One region of the Paenibacillus taichungensis genome, then DNA from elsewhere that is predicted to be linked to it. Evidence: predicted binding sites of a transcription regulator. Region 1 holds the regulator's gene; the other holds the start of a gene.

The links. Region 1 encodes LexA, which represses DNA repair genes until DNA is damaged. Its sites were predicted from a motif close to CGAACATATGTTCG; they were not measured.
Region 2: recA (recombinase RecA) is a predicted target of LexA. The motif match lies at 1,677-1,690, and genes of this name have one in related genera.

What each region holds. Positions count from the first base shown of each region.
Region 1 is NZ_CP194720.1:1,773,325-1,782,075, forward strand. It holds gene ACR1R9_RS08240 (hypothetical protein) at 1-409, opposite strand, end outside; gene ACR1R9_RS08245 (CatB-related O-acetyltransferase) at 1,032-1,691, opposite strand; gene ACR1R9_RS08250 (aldehyde dehydrogenase) at 2,242-3,543, shown strand; gene lexA (transcriptional repressor LexA) at 3,656-4,282, opposite strand; gene ACR1R9_RS08260 (LysM peptidoglycan-binding domain-containing protein) at 4,589-4,966, shown strand; gene ACR1R9_RS08265 (DUF896 domain-containing protein) at 5,063-5,272, shown strand; gene ACR1R9_RS08270 (hypothetical protein) at 5,399-5,911, shown strand; gene ACR1R9_RS08275 (HAD family hydrolase) at 5,940-6,746, shown strand; gene ACR1R9_RS08280 (ABC transporter permease) at 7,292-8,254, shown strand; gene ACR1R9_RS08285 (carbohydrate ABC transporter permease) at 8,267-8,751, shown strand, end outside.
Region 2 is NZ_CP194720.1:3,518,012-3,526,762, reverse strand. It holds gene pgsA (CDP-diacylglycerol--glycerol-3-phosphate 3-phosphatidyltransferase) at 1-156, shown strand, start outside; gene ACR1R9_RS15665 (competence/damage-inducible protein A) at 264-1,520, shown strand; gene recA (recombinase RecA) at 1,760-2,824, shown strand; gene ACR1R9_RS15655 (regulatory protein RecX) at 3,161-3,898, shown strand; gene rny (ribonuclease Y) at 4,209-5,750, shown strand; gene ACR1R9_RS15645 (TIGR00282 family metallophosphoesterase) at 5,913-6,707, shown strand; gene ACR1R9_RS15640 (stage V sporulation protein S) at 6,825-7,085, shown strand; gene ACR1R9_RS15635 (dipeptidase) at 7,179-8,165, shown strand; gene pduL (phosphate propanoyltransferase) at 8,378-8,751, shown strand, end outside.

The DNA.
Region 1 (8,751 bases):
ATCTCACTTTACTTATAACTTTTCCGTTGGGTAGTGGTTCGAGTGTTCCAGTCCCACCTTTTAGGGTGAACTCACTTAAATAACCAGTCGATCTATCGTAAAAGTTAATTCTCATATTTTTTAAATCGCTGTTAATTTTAAAGGAATCAATTGTTCTATCTGTTCCTAAATCAATCATTACCATTTTATTTTTAGGAAGTAAAGCTCCTGTCGTTTCATTATTATCGGTAATTAATGTTGTTACAACTTTAGAGTCATGTGGCTTTGTAATAAAGTAGATATCAGGAATCATAATTGTGGAATCTTTGCCATTAGCATAGCCACCCGTATAAGCACTTACAGAAGATAAAGGGATAAACACAGACAAAATAAGCGTGAAAATTAATAGTAGATTGATCTTTCTTTTCATTGGTTCTTATTTCCTCCTCAGGGTTAATTAAGAATTAATATTACAAAAATTAACAAAGGTTGTCTAAACAATAAATCCTACATATTCAATTAAATATGTAAAAGTGAATGGATATTTTTTCGTTACCCAGAACACCGCGAAGCATACTTGGTGCAAGAAGGACTACAAAGGAGACGGGGCAAGCTGATAATTGATAGAACTCCAAGGGATTACTCAAGTAGCTCAGTTTTTTCCTTCTATTATATAGGGTTGTTTCGGACATATGATTTGCGATCCATCGGAGCTGTACTAACGGTTAATTTGAAGTTTAGGGGACGTCCCCCAACTCGTCCCCCAAACATCCCCCAAGTCGTGAAAAGCTATGATTTGATTATATACGAACGTTAGTTCCTATTAAATGTCGTATATAGCGCATATATATTGAAAGAAACAATAATATGAAGGGATCGTACATAAACCGTACACAAGTCCACCAATGGGAACGCGATCAATATATCACGTTGTACTAATAGCTGAATCCCTTGGCGCTTTAGCGCTGAGGGGTTTTTCTTTTTTGTTTTGGCGGGAGATATAAAAAAGCTAGGTAGAATAATATTCTACCTAGCTTTATATCTATAGGAACTCAGTCCTTAATTTCTGATAAGTAGTGCTCATATAACTCGTCAATTGAAGAACTAGAAAGTAAGTGAGTGACTGCTTCAATTGATTCTCTTTTCCAATCAAACCAGCGCATTTCTTTTAACTTCATGATTTCTTCTTCTGAGAAACGCTTTCTAACTTCTTTTGCAGGATTGCCACCAACTATAGTGTAAGGGGCGACATCTTTTGTTACAACTGAGCCTGCTGCAACAATCGCACCTTCACCAATGGTAACACCAGGCATAATCATTGCATTCATGCCGATCCATGCATCGCTTTCTATAATGGTATCTCTCTTGGGTGAGAAGGAATGGCTAATTTGATCAGCGAACGGATAAACAGTGATCCACTCCGCATGATGATTGTTATTTCCTCCCATAAGAATAACGACACCGGCTGCGATACATACATAATTACCAATAATCAATCGATCTATTTGCCATCCAAATTCCTCAATGGGGTTGAATAAGCTCCTGGATTTGTCATCTCCCCATAAATATCTCACGCATCCGTCTTCAAAAGATGAATTGTTATCATAATAACCGGAGTAATAAGAGTAATCGCCGACTTCGATTAATGGATTGGTTACAATATCCTTTAAATACTTAATTTCAGACCAGTGATTAAATTGATTTATATTCATTTTAGTTTCCTCGCTTCTAAGTTTTATTTCTGAGTAACTTAGAAGCGTGATGCGGTAGCCACATTCTTTAGTTTTTTTAGACGACGAATCATCTGAATCATCCTTCCTTAAGATATGAGGGCGATTATAACAATGACCTCCTTTTTTGTCAATCCTATTCTAATAAAGAGATGTCAGTGGGGATCCTCCCTCAAAGTGTATATAATGAAGAAAAAATTCAGTGAGAGAAAATATAGACAGAACACGTGCCCATCATTTGGAAGGAAGGATACATCATGTTTGACTAAAACGGGGACGGGAATAAAAATGTAAAGAGGAAGCTGGCATTCGTAGCATAAAATATTGGCATATTAGTGTTGAGGCTTTTTATGTAGTCAATAAGAAATAGAATGGTTAATTAAGATATGATCATATCGTTGAAGCGAGAGTATGTTTAAATTGTTTGCTCTGTATTTACAGTATCTATATGTTGATAGTTTCATATAATTGCGTTATAATTCATTTGTGTTTTTAGAAATTAAATTTTGAACAATTAATTGGAGATGTTAATATGGAACAAGAGAAGCAACTGGTTGCCGCACAGCGGACATTTTTTTATACAGGACAAACGAAGTCTATTGAGTACCGTATTCATGCTCTTCAGCAATTGAGACAGGGAATTGAGAAGTATCAGCAACGTATTCTTGACGCACTTCGTGTGGATCTAAATAAATCTGAAACAGAGGCTTATGGCTCTGAGATTCGGATCGTGTTGGTTGAACTGGATTTTGCATTGGAACATTTGGAGGAATGGGCTACACCAAAACCTGTACCTACAAATTCTGCTATACCCGATGGCACAAGCTTCATTTATCCTGAACCTTATGGAGTTGCTCTTATTATTGCACCATGGAACTATCCGTTCCAACTGGCTTTCGGCCCTCTAATTGGAGCCATTGCTGCGGGTAACTGTGCCATTATAAAACCGTCAGAATTAACCCCAGCCGTGTCACGTCTAACTTATGATTTGATCCATGAGATATTTCCTAGTGAGTACATGGCAGTTATGGAAGGGGAAGTTGAGACGAGTACGGCATTGTTGAAAGAAAAGTTTGATTATATTTTCTTTACAGGCAGTACAGGTGTTGGTCGCATTGTTATGAAGGCAGCTGCTGAGCATTTGACTCCAGTTACGTTAGAACTAGGCGGTAAAAGTCCGGTCATTGTTCATCAGGATGCGGATGTGAAGCTGGCGGCTCAGCGCATTGTCCGCGGTAAATTCCTGAATGCTGGGCAAACCTGTGTTGCTCCGGATTATTTGCTTGTACACGAGCACGTACATGACAAATTACTTGAATTGATCGCTGCAGAAATTCAGGATAAATTTGGAGATGACGTGATGAAAAATGCTGATTTTCCGCACATTGTCAATGCACGTAACTTTGATCGTTTATCCGTTTTGCTCCAAGATGGCAAGGCAATAATCGGTGGGCGTTCTGAACGTGATCAGCTGCTCATTGAACCAACAGTTCTCGGGGAATTGGATTGGAAATCCCCAGTGATGCAAGAAGAGATCTTTGGTCCAATTCTTCCTGTATTTAAGTATACCGACCTCGACCCCATGCTAGATGAGATTGTTCGTCGTCCAAAACCACTGGCATTATATCTCTTCACTCAGGATGAGGATCTGCAGAATCAGGTTCTGAATCAAGTTTCTTTTGGTGGTGGTTGTATTAATGATACCTTGTCTCATATGACATCACATTATCTCCCGTTTGGCGGCGTAGGGGAAAGTGGAATGGGTTCTTACCATGGTCAACAGAGTTTTGAAGTGTTCTCTCATCATAAAAGCATTCTTAAACGCAGCGAATAATCGACTAACGTAGAACAATATATATTGTATAAGAAAAAAGAGGTTGTCCCGTTGAACGGGACAACCTCTTTAAGTATCTTATTGTGAGACTTCTGTACAACTAGAATACATATTAATGAATATCACGGAAAAGGCCGATGACTTTGCCCAGGATGCTAACGTGTTTCAAACGCAACGGTTCAAAAGTCGAATTTTCCGGTTGAAGACGAATATGATCTTTCTCTTTGTAGAACGTTTTTACCGTTGCTTCATCGTCTTCAGTCATGGCTACTACGATATCGCCGTTATCTGCAGTTTGCTGCTGACGTACGATAACATAGTCTCCGTTAACAATGCCTGCTTCTACCATACTGTCTCCTACGACAGAAAGCATGAATACTTTCTGTTCGCCTACATAATGCGTGGGAAGAGGGAAGTAATCTTCGATATTTTCTGTTGCTGTGATCGGAACCCCTGCAGTAACTTTACCCACGACAGGAATGCGAGCAACGCTGTGAGCAAACTGATGTGAATGCTCTGACTCTTCCTGGCTGAGAAGTTCAATGGCTCTTGGTTTGGTTGGGTCACGTCTAATCAGACCTTTCTTCTCCAAACGATCCAGATGTCCATGTACTGTAGAGCTGGAAGCCAATCCAACGGCTTCACCAATTTCGCGTACGGAAGGAGGATACCCCTTCAACCGGACTTCATTGCGTATAAACTCCAGAATAGCCTGTTGCCTGCTGGATATCTTCGACATACCGTATCAACCCCATTTTATTAACGTTTGGGAAAATTATAACATAGAACCTCCGTTCGTACAAACATAAGTTCTAAATAAAATGCCATAAAATCAATGTTTTTTTGCGAATTAAGATGAAAATTTTCTTTTGGTCTAATCAAATACTGCAAATGACAGTTCCCTTTTCAATAGAAGAAAGATATTGGAATGTAGGATGCAACAAAAAAAAGCGAACAATTGTTCTAAAAAGTTATTGTACAAAACAAGTGTTCGTGTTATATTGATTTCAACGGATAGGAACAAACGTTTGGAGGTCGATATTTAATGAGATATTCTACTTATCAAAGCATTTACGAACCGGTGCGTTCAGAAGTGGTTGAAACTAACATAAGGAATTTTAAGAAGGTTTTTGCAAAAGGTAATGTCCCAACTTGGGTCTTGAAATTAATAATCGTAAGCTTAATTATACTGGTTGGATGCAGTACAGTACTCACTGTGTTCGCTGGCAATGAGAAAGATTTATTGCCTGGAGGGAAGATGGCAGTTTCACAAGGAGATACACTATGGAGTATATCATTAGATCACAAACCTGAAACAATGGATACACGTGTATATATAGAAGCAATTAAGAAAGTGAATCAACTTCAGTCAACTTCAATACAAGTGGGGCAAGTCTTAATACTGCCTCAATTCACAGAATAAGACTGCATATCCACACGCACTAATGCATGTCAGCTTGACAAGCTGCCCTTATCATGTCAAAGTTAATAAGACTTTGTATTTTTGGAGGGGACAAGCTTGGATATAGATAGTCTGGTAGCACGTATTAATGAATTGGCCCGTAAGCAAAAATCCACTGGACTGACAGAGGAAGAGCTCGCAGAGCGTGCCAAGCTTAGAGAAATCTATTTGAATAACATTCGAAGCAATTTCAGACAGCAACTGGATTCGATTGAAATTGTAGATGATGAGAACGATCAAGGCCACCAAGGCAAACTCAAACATTAAGGAAACCTAATGATATCAATATGATATTTAGGTTTCTTCCTGTTATCTAGAGGTTGCAAATTATAGGGGGAAATGTTGGTTTGCAGTTATGTAAGCCGATACAAAGAACATCTAAGGGGGATTCTCATGTCGCGTTCGTTCGAGAGAACGGTTCGGAAAAATTCTAAGCAGTTGAATCAGCAACGCAAAAAAAGCGGTAAACCGATTTCCGGTACACCAGGTGAGGACGTATTTAAAGGACGCAGCCTTCTGTTTCCTATTTTTCTGATCGGACTAGCATTCCTGTACCTCTTTATGAGTACATTTCTTGTCAAAGCTCCGATGACCACTTGGGACTGGGTGACCATGTTGCTGTACGTATTTTTGGCAGTCATCTTCATGCTCCGTCGCCCTTATGTCAAAATAGGAAGTAATCGGATTTTGACGACAAAAGGGAACCGCGAGCGTTCAATTGGAGTCGATGATATCGTGAAATTCAGAATTGAGCCAGGTACGGTTGTAATTGAGCATAATGCACGAGGTAAGAGATGGGTATTTACCAAACTACTTAATCGTTATGATACCGATGCAATCACTGAACGTCTTCTGAAATTCGCCAAAGCACATCAGATCACCGTGGAAACATACGAGAAAAAGTAATTATTGCATAAAGGGGAAGATGACCGAAATGGCGTTAAAAGCGATTTTGTTCGACCTAGATGATACTTTACTGTGGGATGAGCGCAGTGTTCGAGAAGCCTTCCATGAGACTTGCCTGATTGCAGCTCAAGAGACGGGTATTAAACCCGAAGACCTTGAAGAGGCTGTTCGTAATGAGGCACGTAATCTGTATGAATCTTATGAAACTTTTTCGTTTACCAAAATGATAGGGATTAACCCGTTTGAAGGTCTTTGGGCTAACTTCACAGGTGGCGATCAGCCGGAGTTTCGCCAGTTGGAGCAACTTGCACCCGCATATCGTAAAGAGTCATGGCGTCGCGGCTTGTTAAAATTGGGTGTTGATCGTGAAGATCTGGCGGAACGACTTGCCTCACAATTTGGGGCTGAGCGGAGATCAAGACCCCATGTCTATGAAGAAACGATGGAAACATTGAGTCATCTGCAAGGGAAGTTTAAGCTTTTGCTTTTAACCAACGGCTGTCCTGCTTTACAACAAGAGAAACTTGATGGCGTTCCTGAATTGGCTCCTTTATTCGATGAAATTATTATCTCGGGTACGTTCGGTAAAGGAAAACCTGATCCTTCGATCTTCGAACACGCATTGAGTAAGCTGGGAGTTCAACCTGAGGAAAGTATGATGGTTGGAGATAAGCTTACAACTGATATCCGTGGAGCGTTGTCTGCAGGTATTCAATCTGTTTGGATTAACCGCGAGAATAAAGAGAACACCGAATCGTATGTGCCTGACCATCAAATCAAGCATTTATCCGAATTGGAACGAATCATTGCTAAATTCTCAATAAGTGCATCATAAATCGTATTTTTAGTGCACTACTCAAACATTGTTAGGTTTTGTGAGATGTATTTTATCCATAAAACCTAACAATGTTTTTTTGTTTTGGGACAGTTTGAACTATACCATAATAACAAAATATAATTTTTTTTACTAAAAGTTATTGAAATTAAAGAACTACTGATTTAGAATATAACTAACATACTAGTATGACTAGTATGCGAATGAATACAGCGAATATCTGTTGACTTACTTGAATGAAGTGGAAGCGGGAGTTATTCGCTATAATTTTCACATCTTTTGTAAGCGCTTTACATAATCGAAGTAAACTATCTAGTTCTGGAAAGGCAACATGAAGTGGTTAGTAAGAAAATAAGGGGAAGCATCTTGACCGAAATGTGCCTCTAGTGATTTTCAAAATTGATATCGCTTACATTGGTTTGGTTTATTCTGCAGGTGGGGGTGAAGTGCATCTGATTACTTGTCTTCTACAAAAAGAAGAGATGATAAGCATTGATCGAAAACGCTTTTATTTTATTAAGCTAAGGATCGGAGTGAAATAACATATGGAGTCGGAAACCGCTAAAACCACGCTAACGATGACATCTTTACGTAAAGAAAGCAGGTTGAGAACTATTACAGCTCTGCTTCGCAAAGATTGGCAGCTGTACTCACTGTTAATTCTTCCAATTATCTATCTTATTATTTTCAAATATGGGCCCATGCTCGGTAACGTAATCGCATTTAGACGATTTGTACCGGGAGGCAGTATTTTTGGAGAGACGTGGGTTGGATTCAGGTATTTTCAGATGTTCATTCAAGACCCAACCTTTTGGAAAGTATTTGGGAACACACTTATGCTCGGTGGACTTGCGTTACTTTTCACCTTCCCAGTTCCGATCATTTTTGCATTGCTGCTGAATGAGGTGAAAAGCAAACGTTTCAAAAAGTTTGTGCAGACCGCATCGTATCTTCCGCACTTCTTGTCCATCGTTATCGTTGCCGGAATGATTCTGCAATTAACGGCAGTTAATGGCTCTATTAACGGAATGGTATCATTCTTTACTGGAGACAGCATTCCTTTCATGCAACGTGCGGAATGGTTCAGAACAATCTATATCACCTCTGAGGTTTGGCAAGGTATGGGGTGGGGAGCCATTCTATATTTGGCTGCATTAACAACAATTGATGATTCTTTGTATGAGGCTGCGCGGATCGATGGTGCGAACCGTTGGAAGCAAACCCTCCATATAACCATACCAGGCATTTTGCCAACGATCGTTACATTGCTGATTTTGAACATGGGTAATTTCCTTGCGGTTGGATTTGAGAAAATCTTGCTCCTTTACAATCCGCTGATCTACGAGACATCTGACGTGATTTCTACTTATCTGTACCGGGTAGGTTTGCAGTCCAGCAATTTTAGCTATGCTACCGCCATTGGTTTGTTCGAATCCATTATTGGACTGATCCTGGTATTCTCGGTTAATGCCATTTCACGCAGACTGACACAACGAAGCTTGTGGTAAAGGAGGAGCAATATGCTGGAATCAAAATCATACAAAGTATTTAAAGTTTTCAATGCCATCTTTTTGCTGCTTGTGGTATTCATCACGCTCTATCCGTTTCTGAATGTCGTGGCCCAGTCTTTCAGCAGCGAGGCTTATATCAATTCAGGCAAGGTAAGCATTATCCCAAGAGGATTTAATGTGGAAACCTACAAGACCATCTCTCGTGATAGCATGTTCTGGACCAACTACAAAAACACAATTATATATACCGTTGTAGGTACTTTGATTTCCATGTTCATGACGACCATTTTCGCTTATGCCTTATCCAAGAAAAGATTAATGGGACGAAAATTTTTGACGATGTTCGCCGTATTCACGATGTTTTTCAGTGGCGGCTTGATTCCTAACTATGTCCTGATAAACTCTCTGGGCTTCAATAACACGATGTGGGCATTGGTTGTGCCTGGGGCAATCAGCATTTATAACATGTTAATTATGAAATCATTTTTCGAAAA
Region 2 (8,751 bases), 1.7 Mb from region 1:
GCGATTGTGCTGCTGTTGTTGAATAATTTCCCGTTCTCATTTACGGGTATTCACATGGACGTTATTGCCGTTTGGGCTGCAGCGATCATTACAATTTGGTCAGGTATTGATTACTTTATCAAAAACAAAAATTTGCTTCATTTATCAAAAGCGTAACGTTTGAGGTTGAATGGGTAAGCATGAAGAAATCATTTGTACGAAGGGCAATAGGAAATTATCCTATTGCCCTTTGATCACTCACCACGTGTACAGGAGGATGCTGAATGAAGGCAGAAATCATTGCAGTTGGCACAGAATTGTTGCTTGGACAAATTGTGAATACCAATGCCCGATATCTATCCCGTGAATTGGCTGCGATCGGGATTGATGTATATTTCCAAACGGTGGTTGGTGATAACCTTAATCGACTAAGTGACGCTATTCGCATCGCCCAGGGTCGTGCAGACGTCATTTTATTTTCCGGGGGCATCGGTCCCACACAGGATGATCTGACCAAGGATGCGATCGCGGCGGTCTTGAACCGCAAGCTGCATATAGATCGAATGGCTATGGACAAAATCGAGAGCTTCTTCAGAGATCGTAATGTGGACATGACCGAAAATAATCGCCGTCAGGCGATCGTTATAGAGGGTGGGACACCGCTGGCGAACGAAACAGGCCTTGCCGCAGGAAATGCGATTTCTGACAATGGCAAACATTATGTAGTGATGCCTGGACCGCCGAAAGAGCTGATTCCAATGTTTGAACAGGAAGTTAAACCTTGGCTGTTCCAGCATGTACTAACAGAAGAAATGCCGATTTACTCAAAAATGCTGAAGTTTGCAGGGATCGGAGAATCGGCATTGGAAGACCGACTCCTGGATCTGATTGATACGCAGACAGATCCAACGATTGCTCCTTATGCCAGTGAGGGAGAAGTTACGGTACGTGTATCTACAAAGGCTCCAAGTGAGAGTGAGGCGAAGCTGAAGCTGGACGCAATGGAAGTTCAGATCCGGGAACGATTGCCAGAGCATCTCTACGCGAACGAGGATGTGCCTATAGAGTACACAATCGTAACGATGATGTCTGATATGGGTCTGACCCTTAGCGCGGCTGAGAGCTGCACAGGAGGGCTCGTCATGCAAAGTCTGACGTCAGTTCCTGGCAGTGCTTCGATGCTTAAGGGCGGAATAGTATGTTACTCCAATGAAATTAAGGAGAAGCTGCTCCATGTGCCACATGCCTATCTAGAAGGTGAAGATGCACCGGGCGCAGTGAGTCCGGAAGTCGCCAAAGTGCTGGCAGAACAGATTCGCATGATTGGGGATGCCGACTTCGGTCTGTCGGTTACAGGTGTAGCGGGACCTGGTTATTCTGAACGCAAACCACCAGGACTTGTTTTCATCGCTCTGGCTCAACGTGGTAAAGAGACAGAAATTCATGAACTGCGCATTAATGGCAATCGGGAGACGGTGCGGATCCGTTCTGCGAAGGCGATTCTTTACCGTTTGTGGCGCAAACTTGTGGAGATGGACTAGTTCATAGCTCGGATTGCATTTGCTAAGGCAAGCAAGTATAATAAAGGAAGACGGAAGAACCGTAGAATCAGGCTTTACAGCCTTGTTTACGGTTCTTTTTTCTGTTTAATGGAAAGTTTGTTTGAGGAAGAGGCGCCTCGGCCTTCACAAAAAAAACGAATGTATGTTCGAAAAAAAGCTTGGCAAACGTGTTAAAACAAGGTATCATTATCTTATAAACAGTAAAGGGTGTGAGCTTATTGTCAGACCGTCGTGCCGCGCTTGATATGGCGCTCCGTCAAATAGAGAAGCAATTTGGTAAAGGATCCATCATGAAACTGGGTGAGTCGACTCACATGCAAGTGGAAATCATACCCAGCGGTTCCTTGGCTCTGGATATTGCATTAGGAACAGGCGGCTTGCCTAAAGGCCGTATTGTTGAAATATATGGACCAGAATCTTCCGGTAAAACAACTGTAGCATTGCATGCGATTGCTGAAGTACAACGGGTGGGTGGACAAGCTGCATTTATCGATGCAGAGCATGCTCTTGACCCGCAATACGCAAGCAAACTGGGTGTTAACATTGATGAGTTGCTTCTGTCTCAGCCAGATACGGGTGAGCAAGGGCTTGAAATTGCAGAAGCGCTTGTACGTAGTGGAGCTGTAGATATTGTCGTTATTGACTCGGTTGCTGCATTGGTACCAAAAGCGGAAATTGAAGGCGAAATGGGTGATTCCCATGTCGGTTTGCAAGCACGTCTGATGTCTCAGGCGCTGCGTAAACTGTCTGGTGCAATCAGCAAATCCAAAACCATCGCAATCTTCATCAACCAGCTTCGTGAAAAAGTCGGTGTTATGTTTGGTAACCCGGAGACAACACCTGGTGGTCGTGCCCTGAAATTCTACTCTACAGTACGTTTGGATGTACGTCGTATTGAGAGTATTAAATCAGGCAATGACATCATCGGTAACCGTACTCGTATCAAAGTTGTAAAAAACAAAGTGGCACCACCGTTTAAACAAGCGGAAGTGGACATTATGTACGGTGAAGGTATTTCGAGAGAAGGCAGTATCATTGATATTGGTACAGAGCTGGACATCGTGAACAAAAGTGGTGCGTGGTACTCTTACGAAGGCGAGCGTTTAGGTCAAGGACGTGAGAACGCCAAGCAGTTCATGAAAGAGCATCAAGATATTGCTCAAGTAATCGAGCAAAAAATCCGTGTAGCCAGCAACTTGACTACTGCAGTTCCTGTGCCTACGACTGAAGATCAACAAAAAGAAGCGGCAGAAGAACAAGAATTGTTTGAAATTAACGAGTAATGCTCTGAATCCCCGAAACTTGTCTGAGTGATCTTGGCTCGATCTAGATCTAGGCTAATGGGGTAAGGTGTGCGCTCGCGCTGTCCAACAGCCTCTGTCCGAATGGGCAGGGGCTGTTAGTACGTTTTCTGTTAGGGAGAGGCCGGACATTGTTTCCGGCCTTTTGTATTACATCTGGTGTCTCTGTGAAATTACGCTCTAAACGTATGCAGTTTATCTGTGTTATCTCCGTCGGAGATCTGCTAATCGGATTCAAGAAAGTCTTTTGTTTTGTTCTGTGCTATCAGTAGACACCATGTGATACAAGTATCAAATGATGTGGAAGGGGAGACCGAAATGGATCAACATGAAGATGATTTATATGAAGAAGCCAAGCTGGAGGGAATCTCCCAATTCCCGGATAACGAAGAACTTATCATTACACGAGTTGAACGAACGAAGAGCAGGGAAGCTCGTTACCGAATTACCTTTGGTTTATATTCAATTACGGTGCTTGAAGATGTAATGATTAAATATCGGATGACCCGGGGAAATACGTTTCTGAAAAAGGACTTGGAAGATATCATTATTGCTGACGAGCGACAGCGGACGTATGTGCAGTCTTTGCGATATCTGGAGCATAAACCCCGCACACGCCACGAATTAAGTCAGAAGCTGCGTCAGAAAGAGTTTGCTGCATCGTTGATTGAAGAGGCCCTGGATCGGCTTGAGCGGGAGAATTTGGTCGATGACGAACTGTTTGCGAAGGAATGGACTCGTCAGCGTATGGAGGGCCAGCGGAAGGGAAAACTGTGGATAAGGCAAGAGCTGCGTCAGAAGGGCATTGCCAATGAGCTAATTGCTGAAGCGCTGGAAGGTGTAAGTACAGATGCGGAATATGAGACGGCTCTAACCGCCGGACGCAAAAAATGGAATCAGGTCAAAGGAGACATCCAGGAGAAGAAACGTAAAACGCTTCCCTTCTTGATGCGACGAGGTTTTTCCATGGATATGGTGCGTCGGGTTGTGAATTGTTTAATTGAAGAAGACGAGGCTAAAGACCTCGAAGATGACGAAGCGTTGTTATGGGATTAGCAGACTGGACCCACTATACTGCATTCTCTTGACAATTTCTTTCGTCAAATACTAAAATGGACATGAGTCTGTAAGAAATGGACAACCCTTTTTCCTTCCAAAAAAGCGGTTTCTGTTTTTTAAGATTTATACCATTCATGATTATGGGTTCGCTGGAAACGGTGAATAGTACATGGAAGCATGTACATGTGAAATGAAAATCGGCGGGGGATCGCCGTGAGTATTCGTTATTCCCAAAAATATGTAAGGCTTGAAAACAACAAATTGACCCAAGGAGTGCCTTGGAGGAACCAACGAGGAGGTGAACAGTATGGACATCGTAATCACGATCGTTCTCGTTGTGGCCGCGCTCGTTATTGGGTTCGGAGTAGGGTATTTTATTCGCAAATCTCTTGCAGAGGCTAAAATCTCCAGTGCGGAACAAGCTGCCGTGCAAATCGTGGAGAACGCGAAGAAAGAGGCAGAGGCACTGAAGAAAGAAACGGTGCTGGAAGCGAAGGACGAAATCCACCGCATTCGCGCCGAAGCTGAAAAAGACACTCGTGAACGTCGGAACGAAATTCAACGACAAGAAAGACGATTGTTGCAAAAAGAAGAGTCGCTGGATAAAAAATTGGAATCACTCGAACGTAAAGAAGAGCAAGTGGCTAACAAAGAGAAACGAATTGATGAGACACAGCAGCAGATCGAGATGATCTACAAAAACCAGGTGACGGAGCTGGAGCGCATATCCAACCTCACTATGGAAGACGCACGCAGTATCATACTGTCCAACGTAGAACAGGAAGTTCGTCATGAGACGGCTCAAATGATCAAGGACATTGAACAGCAAGCGAAGGAAGAAGCGGACAAAAAGTCCCGCGAGATTATTACACTCGCTATCCAACGCTGTGCGGCTGACCACGTGGCTGAAACAACGGTATCCGTTGTTACTTTGCCAAATGAAGAAATGAAAGGCCGGATTATCGGTCGTGAAGGACGTAACATCCGTGCGCTTGAAACCCTTACAGGGATTGACCTCATTATCGATGATACGCCAGAAGCTGTTATTCTGTCGGGCTTTGACCCGATTCGCCGTGAAATCGCCCGTACTGCCCTCGAAAAACTGGTGGCTGATGGACGTATTCACCCGGCACGGATTGAAGAGATGGTGGAGAAATCCCGCAAAGAAGTGGATGAGCGTATCCGTGAATACGGTGAGCAAGCTACCTTTGAAGTGGGCGTGCATGGTCTGCATCCGGACTTGATTAAAATTCTGGGCCGGTTGAAGTTCCGTACAAGCTACGGTCAAAACGTCTTGAAACATTCGATGGAAGTCGCTTATCTGGCTGGATTGATGGCTGGCGAACTCGGAGAAGACGTAACCCTAGCAAGACGTGCAGGTCTATTGCATGACATTGGTAAAGCGCTGGATCACGAAGTGGAAGGATCACACGTCGAAATCGGCGTGGAACTAGCGAAGAAATACAAAGAACATCCGGTTGTAATCAACAGTATCGCGTCCCATCACGGGGATTGCGAAGCGACTTCGGTTATTGCCATGTTGGTTGGCGCAGCAGATGCGCTCTCCGCAGCAAGACCAGGCGCACGCCGCGAAACGCTGGAAACGTATATCAAACGACTGGAGAAGCTGGAAGAAATTTCGGAATCGTTCGAAGGTGTCGAGAAATCGTATGCCATTCAGGCCGGACGTGAAGTTCGCGTCATGGTACAGCCTGAGAAAATCGACGATGCTGAAGCCTTCCGCCTCGCACGTGACATCACGAAGATGATCGAGAACGAACTCGATTATCCGGGTCACATCAAGGTCACCGTCATCCGGGAAACCCGTGCGGTTGAATACGCAAAATAGAGCATTACGGAAAAGTGGCCGCAGTAGTGGGCCACTTTTCCTGTTGATAGCCTGTTAAAAGGCATTTTTATAATAAAATTGATGAGCAAGAGATAGAGGTCCTGCGAAGTTTCGGATGCTTTGAAGAAGGCTGCGCTTGGTAGGGATTAAGGAGGCAGTAAAATGAAAGTTTTGTTTATTGGTGATATTGTGGGGAATGTGGGGCGTAAGGCACTGAAGGAAAACTTGCCCTACCTCAAAACGAAGTATAAGCCACATGTGGTCATTGTAAATGGGGAAAATGCAGCGGCAGGCCGGGGAATTACCGGGGCAATTGCGAATGAATTTTTCAACTGGGGTGTGCATGGCATCACCCTTGGTAACCATACCTGGGACAATAAGGATATATTTGATTTTATAGATGATGAGCCACGTATGATTCGTCCTGCGAACTTCCCTCCGGGAACGCCAGGCAGAGGGTACACGGTAGTCAAAGGAGAAGGCAAGGAGCTGGCGATTGTCAACCTGCAGGGCCGGACGTTCCTGCCTGCTCTGGATTGTCCATTCCGCGTTGCCGATGAGATTGTGGATGAACTGCGTCAAGACCATAAATGCATACTAGTCGATATGCATGCTGAAGCCACGTCAGAGAAGATTGCCATGGGCTGGCATCTGGATGGACGTGCATCGCTGGTCGTAGGTACACATACACATGTGCAGAGCAACGATGATCGTATTTTGCCTGGAGGAACAGCTTATTTAACGGACGCGGGTATGGTGGGGCCGCGTGACGGCATATTGGGCATGGAGCGTGAAGCGGTGCTTCGCAAGTTCTACACTCAGCTTCCGGTACGATTTGTTGTTGATGATGGCAAATGGCATTTCCACGGTGTATTTGTGGAGATTGATGAAGCCACAGGTGCTGCAACACGCATTGAGAAAATTCGTCTGATGGAGGACGAGTGGCGCATGGAATAGGGGTATTGTCCCATTTTGCAGGGAAACCCGTCTAAAAAGAAGGAATTTTTTTGCCTCCCGCGAATAACATCTAGTAAGTGGAAACAAACATTCAACATTCCCAGGGAGGTACTTACCATGGAAGTATTAAAAGTTTCAGCAAAGTCCAATCCCAATTCCGTAGCCGGCGCTCTTGCAGGTGTTCTTCGTGAACGTGGAAATGCTGAACTGCAGGCAATTGGAGCGGGAGCACTGAACCAAGCCATTAAAGCGGTAGCGATAGCCCGGGGATTTGTAGCACCAAGCGGAGTTGACTTGATTTGTATTCCAGCTTTTACAGACATTGTGATCGACGGCGAGGACCGAACGGCCATTAAGCTGATTGTGGAGCCCAGATAATACATGCGTTTATGCATTGAACCTGTTTACGAAGTAGACAGGTTTTTTTGCGTTTTAATTCCATAACATAACCGTGTAGAAGGAGAGATTGTGATGCACAACTGGCGAGTAGCCGATTTTCATTGTGATGCTTTGAGTAAAATGCTGATGAACCCTAGCCATTCATTTGAAAATGCTTCACAGCTGGATGTGAATCTGGAACGTATGAGGGAAGGTAACATTGGTTTACAGGCCTTTGCAATCTATTTGCCCGAAGTGCTTGGCAGAGGCAAGTTTGAACATGTGATGGGACAGTTGGACATCTACCGCAAGCGAGTGGAGATAACCAAAGAACGAACTGAAGGCACACATACATTATTATGGCGAGAACAGCTTACGCAGATCGGGCAGACGGACAGACCATGGGGGCTACTCACACTTGAGGGTGTAGATGGACTGGAAGGCAATCTCTTTTATCTGGAGTTATGTTATCAAATGGGTGTACGGATCGTTGGGCTTACCTGGAACTATGCCAATTGGGCAGCTGATGGTGTACTAGAGAAGCGTGGAGCGGGACTTACGGAGAAGGGCAGGGAGCTGGTTCAACTGTGTAACCAAATCGGCATGCTGCTGGATGTTTCGCATCTGACCGAAAAAGGCTTTTGGGAACTTGCTGACCTTAGTGAACGTCCTTTTATCGCTTCGCATTCCAACAGTTATGCCATCTGCCCGCATGTGCGTAATTTGAAGGATGATCAGATTCGAGCTATTATTGCCCGGGAAGGGCGCATCGGACTGACGTTTGTGCCGTGGTTTGTGAAGCAAGAAGGCGAAGTATGTATTGAGGATCTATTGCCTCATATTGAGCGGATATGTTCCCTGGGTGGGGAGCATCATCTGATGATGGGGTCTGATTTTGACGGAATTGCTACGTATATCCATGAGCTTGAACATACCGGGCAGTATCCAAAGCTGATAAATACGCTGCTCAAGCACTACGACGAATCAATCGTTCGAGGTTGGATGTGGGGCAATGCGATGAGTTATTTAGGAGAAAACTTGCCGGAGAAAAATTTGAAGATGGAACATGGGAAATCATGATACTGTTGGCCATCTGAATAAAACGAACTGAAAGAAAAAGTCGTACATCTTAGACGGATTTACCAAATGTTAGGCATTAATGATTGCAAAATAAGTGTATTTCATGAATTTTCAGCAGTTCGTTTTCATTTCACCTCAAAAAGGGGTATAATACCATAGGATTGTTAAGAGCCTGGCTACAGGCCATAGATAAACAAGGAGTGAAATTCACAATGAGCAAAACAGTACCTGTGGGCGTGTCTGCCCGTCACATTCATGTATCTCAAGAGCACGTTGAAATTTTGTTTGGTAAAGGCTACGAATTGACTGAGTTTAAACCTCTGTCCCAACCAGGACAATATGCTGCTAACGAAACCGTAGCGGTTATTGGTTCAAAAGGACAGTTTGATAAAGTGCGTATCCTTGGACCTGTTCGTCCGGAAACGCAACTGGAAATCTCAATGACAGACTCTTTCGCTATTGGTGTTAAGGCACCTGTACGTGAATCCGGAAGCATCGAAGGTACTCCAGGTATCACAATTAAAGGACCTGCTGGCGAAGTTACAATCGATAAAGGTGTTATCGTTGCTGCTCGTCACATCCACTT